Regions from separate parts of the Shewanella sp. 10N.286.52.A9 genome, predicted to be linked through region 1. Evidence: predicted binding sites of a transcription regulator. Region 1 holds the regulator's gene; each other region holds the start of a gene.

Region 1 (2,279 bases):
AAATTGGAGATAAAAAAGTATTGTCGACAACAACAAGTGCATCAACAGCATGGCTTGCTTCAACGATGGCTTTAATATCCACAACCCGCAAAAGTGGGTTCGAAGGTGTTTCTAACCAGACCATTTTAGGCTTTTGTGCTATCGCTTCAGTGAGTGCTTTCTCGTCAGTTTGATCAACAACCAATAATTTAAATTGGCCTTTGTTGGCAAGATTTGTGAACAGTCGGTAACTACCACCATAACAGTCATGCGGTACCACGATTAAGTCATCAGGCCCAAGTAAACTTGTCACTAAGGTAATCGCGGCCATTCCTGTACAAGTTACAATCCCTGTCGCACCATTTTCTAGTTTAGCGATTGCCTCCCCTAGTACACAACGAGTCGGATTACCTGAGCGGCTATAGTCGAATTTCCTTGGGTTGGTGTGTCCATCAAATGAATAATTTGTTGAAAGGTAAATCGGCGGGACTACCGCGCCATACTGAGTATCAGATTCGATACCTTGGCGAACTGCTAATGTAGCTGCGCGATGTTTTTTCATTGTAAGCTCCTCAAGATTGACACACTATAGAGTACACACCGTAGAGATGTCTAGATGGCTAAATGTACCTAAGCAAAGTTAGATCGTCAACACATATTAGACGTTTAGACGTCTAAACATAAAGAAATCTATTTGCATTCGTTATAGAATAGCAGCAATAATTTGACTGTAATAAATAAGCAGTTAAAATCTGCCACGAATCTATCGTATAAAGGTGAGTTAATGACTGAATGGAATGGCGACTATATCAGCCCATATGCCGAACATGGCAAAAAAAACGAACAAGTTAAAAAAATTACGGTATCCATTCCGTTAAAAGTGCTTAAAGTACTAACTGATGAACGTACTCGTCGTCAGGTGAACAACTTGCGCCATGCCACTAACAGTGAACTATTATGTGAAGCATTTTTGCACGCATATACTGGTCAGCCACTCCCTAACGATGAAGATTTATCTAAAGAAGGCCCGGATAGCATTCCAAGTGAGGCTAAAGCTCTTATGGATAAAATGGGCATCGAGTGGGAAGATTTAGACGAATAACCGCTATTGAGCTTACTTTTATGTAAGCTCAATTTTATTCTGCATTTCTATTCTCATAAATTTGTCGCACCAAATTTGCACCGACCTTAATTAAGTCAACGAGCACAGAATGGCATTTATCGATCCGCAAACCTTGATGCTTGCATCGGTTATCATATTTCTGGGCGCACTAACTCAGGGGCTAATAGGTTTTGGCTTAGCTGTGGTCGCCAGTCCACTGCTTTACATTATTGACCCTCAACTTGTTCCTGTTCCAGTTATTGCATGTGGATTTTCCATTGCATTAATAACGTTATTGCGAGAGCGAACCCCGCTCAAGTTTAATGGCTTACAATACGCCTTGCTCGGTCGAGTCCCTGGTGGTTTTCTTGGTGCTGGATTATTAATTTTTGCCCCACAAGCAGTATTAGGGCTAGCGATAGCCTTTATTGTGGCTGCTGCAGTCATTCTTAGCATCTATAAAATTACCGCACCAGTAAATAAGATCACTTTGTTTATAGCAGGGGTTTTATCAGGAGTATTTGGCAATATCGCTGCAATTGGTGGCCCACCTCTAGCAATATTACTTGCCGGAAAAGACGCACCACAGTTTCGTGCAGCCTTATCTATATTTTTTGTCTTTAGTTCTATGATTGCGATGTTAATACTCATTGTGGCGGGACTCGTTGAGCTAAAACATGTTTGGCTTTCATTGATGTTATTGCCGTCGGTGTTTTTGGGTAGCCTAGTGGCAGGAAAGCTAACCAATAAAGTCGACAAAGAAAAAACCAGAATGGCAACATTAGTGCTGTGTGGTCTGAGTGCTATCGTGCTAACAATTAAGTCAACGTTAGCTTTATCTATCAGTTAATCACGCCATAATTAAAGTCGCTGACGATCTGCTAAGTCAGCACTCAAAAGTGGTAAGAGGTTTGTAATACTGCCCCTACGGCGTCATCTTCACCATAGCTACCACTCATGTCTAACTTAAATGCTTGCCCAATCGCAAAACCTGTACCAAATGAATATATATCAACACTGTTGTCTTTTAAGTCATGTCGATAACCCATTCTCAACGAGAGCCAATCAGTGGCTTTTAGCTCACCGCCTACACGCCAATACTGCACAGGATCAAACTCTTTAAATCGGGTTTGGTCGACTAAATCAATATCTGTGGTCAAGGTTACCGATGACCAATCGTAGGCAGCGCCTGCGGTAA
Region 2 (2,279 bases), on a different contig from region 1:
CTCACTGAAATCAACTTCGTTAATATGGTCAAAGATAATCTCTGTATCAAACTTTTCAGCATGCTGCTGCATTCTTTCCATTAATGCAGGGCCAGTAAGATCATTCGCGTCACCAGGCCAGTTTTCAACTTCGGTCGTTGTCGTAAGCTGTCCACCTTGTTGCATACCAGTGATCATAACTGGTTTTAAATTTGCGCGTGCAGCATAAACTGCAGCCGTGTAACCAGCAGGGCCAGAACCTAATATCAGTAGGTTAATATGACGTGCTTGACTCATTGTTGTATATCTCCGTATTCATATGCCTAAGCAATTTGAATGGATTGTAGGGAATTTAACGGGGCGGGTAAAGCGCAGTTCGGTCTAACTTATAGATTGCTTTAATCGACTATGTACACAAAAGACACCAAAGTGGTGCCTTTTTATACTTATTTTCAGCGCTTACTTGTTAAAACGAAATATGGCAGCTCGGCAAGTCATTCTTTTCTAGATAATTTTGGTGGTATTCTTCGGCAATGTGAAAACGCTTTAATGGTACAATTTCAGTAACAATTTGACGGTTTCCCCATTTGCCACTGGCGATTAATTGTTGTTTTGCTGACTCAGCTATTTCTTTTTGTTGATCATCATGGAAAAAGATAGTGCTTCTATACTGTGTGCCAATATCTTCACCTTGTTGATTCAAGGTCGTCGGATTATGATTTTGCCAAAAAACAGCGACTAAGGTTTCGTACGAGACGATGGTTTCGTCAAATTCAACTTGAACTACTTCGGCATGGCCAGTGTTACCCGCTTTAACTTCAGCATAAGTTTGGTATTGATCATTCCCGCCCATATAACCGCATTTGGCATCTAAAACACCTTCTACTTGTTTAAAGAAGTATTCGACGCCCCAAAAACAGCCTGCACCAAATGTTGCTAATGTCATAGTTATACCCATAAAGAAGTCTAGATGGCTAAAAGTATATTTGTTCACAGCAGGAATGCAAGCAAAGATTTACATTTTGTTAAATGACACTTAACGTTAGCGTTCATTGAATGTGTTAGAATCAACACGATTATGAAACCTATTCGTTTAAACGTCTTTCAAGGAGTCTTTGTGTTTCAGCAATTAATGGACGATCATGACTTTCTCGCTTTTACTTTGGCCAATATTGATAAGCCTTTAAAAAGCCAAGCATTCACATTATCAAATCAAACAACAGTCACAATCTTAGATAATGGTGTAATAAGCTTTAGCCCCGCATCTGGCTCTACAAAGGATGTGGTTTTATCATGTGCCATTCATGGTAATGAAACCGCGCCTATAGAAATATGTAATAAACTCATCAGTGATTTACTTACTTGTAAAATAGAAACGCTGCATCGTGTTTTATTCATTATTGGTAACCCTGATTCTATATTGACTCAAACACGCTTTGTTGAAGAGAACATGAACCGTTTGTTTTCAGGTGCTCATTCAGATGGAGAAGGGCTGATAAATAAAGAGCGAGTGAGAGCTAAAGCGCTAGAACAATACGTCAGTGATTTTTTCAATGACAATGATAACTCGCAGCGTATTCATTACGATTTGCACACTGCTATCAAGCCTTCAAAGCATGAAAAGTTTGCGATATATCCCTACAGACCAGGCAGAGCATTCAGTGCAAAACAAATAATGTTTTTAGCAGGCTGCGATGTAGATACGATTTTGTTTCATCACGAACCCACAACAACATTTAGTTATTTTTCATCAGAGCAATTTAAAGCTGATGCGTTTACCGTTGAGCTAGGTAAAGTTATGCCATTTGGTGAAAATGATATGCATAAATTTGCAAATACCCACAAAATGTTAGCGGCGCTAATTACTCAAATAGAACCAGAATTAGCAGTATTCGATAGCAATAAACTCAACCTGTATAAAGTATCACGTTCAATCAATAAGCATTTTGATGATTTTGCTTTTTCATTTTCTAAGACGACTGAAAACTTTACAGGCTTTGAGCAAGGCCAGACTTTAGCAATTGAAAATAATCAACAGATAAAGGTTATAGAGCCCTACGAAGCTATCGTTTTTCCAAATGAAAATGTACCTGTTGGGCAACGCACGGTATTATGTTTAGTACCAGCGCCCAATGAAGATATTCAATAACTTGTAAAGTTAGATATACAAATTTTTTGCAAGGTTATTTACCAACAAGAAAGCACATTAGTTGATAGTAAGTTTACGTTAACGTAATGTGCTTTCGCATATAATAAATTAAGCTTTATTTTATAAGGCCTCAGATAACAAGAGCATAATA
Region 3 (2,279 bases), on a different contig from region 1:
ACTCATATCGAATCGCCAGCATTCTGAAACTAAAGCCAAACATCACAGCAATTGATAAGCTTATCCATTCAACAACACCGCTGAATTTCATCACCACATACAAGGCAGCAGTTGCGAGAGCAACAAGTGCATAGAGCTCTTTTTTAAAGATAAGCGGCACCTGATTACATAAAATATCTCGAATGACGCCACCAAAAACACCCGTCACAACTCCCATAACGATCGCAATTTCAGGACCATAACCAAGCATCAAGGTTTTTTGTGCACCCACAATAGAAAATACCGCTAACCCGACAGCATCAATTGCCAAGAATAGGCGCGAAAGGTAACGCATTAACGGTGCTATCATCACCGTCAGTAAAGATGCGGTAGCGATGGCTAACAAGTAGTGCACGTTTTCAATCCATATAATGGGATAATTTCCCAGTAACATGTCTCGTAATGTGCCACCACCAATGGCAGTAACACAGCCAATGATAACGACACCAAACAAATCCATTTGTTTTTTACCTGCGGCCAACGCGCCTGTCATCGCTTCAGCTAGGATACCAACTAGCCATAAGGCACTGATCACTTTAACTTCTAACATAACACGCACTAACAAATAAAAAAGGAAGCAAATATTGCGCTCACCCCCGCTAAAAATACAGATATAATTTCTAATTTTATCATTATATTTTCTAATGCTTTTACAGTGAAAATTTACACAAGCACTTACAGCTATATGGTTGAAAGATTTAAAACCAAAATTTAGTAATTAATAAAATAGCTAACACAGTATTTATGCAACCAAAACAAATAAGGACTCTATATGCACCAAAAGTTACATTAACCTTATCCTATTCGCTATTATTATGTTGCTGTGTATTCCAACTGCCGCCATTCAACACACTGAATTACTATTAGAGTCGACAGTAATATCAGTCAGTGTTTGGCAACACAAAACGATTAGGCTTTTATCATTTAGCCGCTAAATGACGATGACCTTAGTTATATCTAAAAATTATCTTATTGAGCCTTAACAACCGCCCTGATTTAAGACACAATGTAGATAACATCCATCTAGACGGCTAAACATGAGAAAATCATTAAAACAGCGATCGTCAGATCATCACCGTGGAATATACTTTATTGGTACTACCCCACCGAAAATCGATACTGATTTTGAGTCGGTCAGCATTATTGCTGATAAGTTACTCGCTCGCCTTGATGAGATAAGTTTTGACGGTTTGATCATTTATGACATTCAAGATGAAACCAGTCGTACTGACACCCCTAGACCTTTTCCATTCAAAGCCACCCATGACTCTGGCACCTATGCACAATTAATCAACCAAAAGTCAGGTAAGCCTGTTATAGCCTATAAGAGTGTTGCAGGGCTGGATGAGCGAGGGTTTAATGAATGGTTATCTCGCGCTTGGTATCAAAACAATGTCAGAGATCTCGTCTTGGTGGGCTCCCCCTCTACTCAGGTAAAAAGTTCATTACCACTTAATGATGCTTATAAGGTCTTAGCTTCGCACTCTCAGGACTTCTATCTTGGTGGTGTTGCCATTGCAGAGCGCCACTTAAGCAAAAAGAATGAACACATTCGTTTATTAGGTAAGTCGACTCAAGGCTGCGAGTACTACATTACTCAAGCGGTATATAACGCCCAAGCGACAATTGATATGCTAACCAGCTATGCTCAAGAATGTGAGTTAAACAACATTAAACCCAATCGAGTTATCTTAACTTTCTCACCTTGTGGCAGCGCCAAAACCCTAGAATTTATCAACTGGTTAGGGGTATCAGTACCAGAAGAAACCAGTGAGCGTATTCTATCTGCAGCCGATCCATTATATGAGTCGATTAAAATAAACCACAGTAATCTACTGCAAATTTTAGATGCGGTGATTCAGCTAAATATCCCGTTAGGGTTAAACATTGAAAGTTTAACTAATCGCAAGACTGAAATTGATGCATCTATTTTGATGTATAAATTACTGAAAGGCACCATGGATCAAGCCTTAGCACAAAATCAAATTGATCAATTTGTGCTGAATAAGTGATCACACAAAAACTATCATTCTCTATGGTGCTGATGCGCCATAGAGACTCCTTTAAGTTTCATCTAGCTAACACCTTTATTAACAGGCTTCTTGCTAACAAAGCATCAAACTCCCCTATATATCGCTTTTTTACCTCACAACGCTAGCGACACTGACTTCACCCAAACCTATTTTACTAATGTAAACAAATATTTACCTACGACTAATGTCTGAGGTTAAAACGCCGAT

Evidence for each region. Region 1 encodes MetJ, which represses methionine synthesis genes. Its sites were predicted from a motif close to TAGACGTCTAGACGTCTA; they were not measured.
Region 2: a site for MetJ is predicted at 1,066-1,083, ahead of msrA (peptide-methionine (S)-S-oxide reductase MsrA). Genes of this name have one in related genera too.
Region 3: a site for MetJ is predicted at 1,056-1,073, ahead of AB4128_RS14130 (methylenetetrahydrofolate reductase). Genes of this name have one in related genera too.

What each region holds. Positions count from the first base shown of each region.
Region 1 is NZ_JBFRJQ010000024.1:15,212-17,490, reverse strand. Features, by position in the region: gene metB (cystathionine gamma-synthase) at 1-541, opposite strand, end outside; gene metJ (met regulon transcriptional regulator MetJ) at 764-1,081, shown strand; gene AB4128_RS15510 (sulfite exporter TauE/SafE family protein) at 1,191-1,931, shown strand; gene AB4128_RS15505 (conjugal transfer protein TraF) at 1,975-2,279, opposite strand, start outside.
Region 2 is NZ_JBFRJQ010000027.1:91,812-94,090, forward strand. Features, by position in the region: gene trxB (thioredoxin-disulfide reductase) at 1-276, opposite strand, end outside; gene msrA (peptide-methionine (S)-S-oxide reductase MsrA) at 446-925, opposite strand; gene astE (succinylglutamate desuccinylase) at 1,097-2,128, shown strand; gene AB4128_RS17585 (thiamine pyrophosphate-dependent dehydrogenase E1 component subunit alpha) at 2,279-2,279, shown strand, end outside.
Region 3 is NZ_JBFRJQ010000016.1:219,952-222,230, reverse strand. Features, by position in the region: gene AB4128_RS14135 (trimeric intracellular cation channel family protein) at 1-589, opposite strand, end outside; gene AB4128_RS14130 (methylenetetrahydrofolate reductase) at 1,077-2,051, shown strand.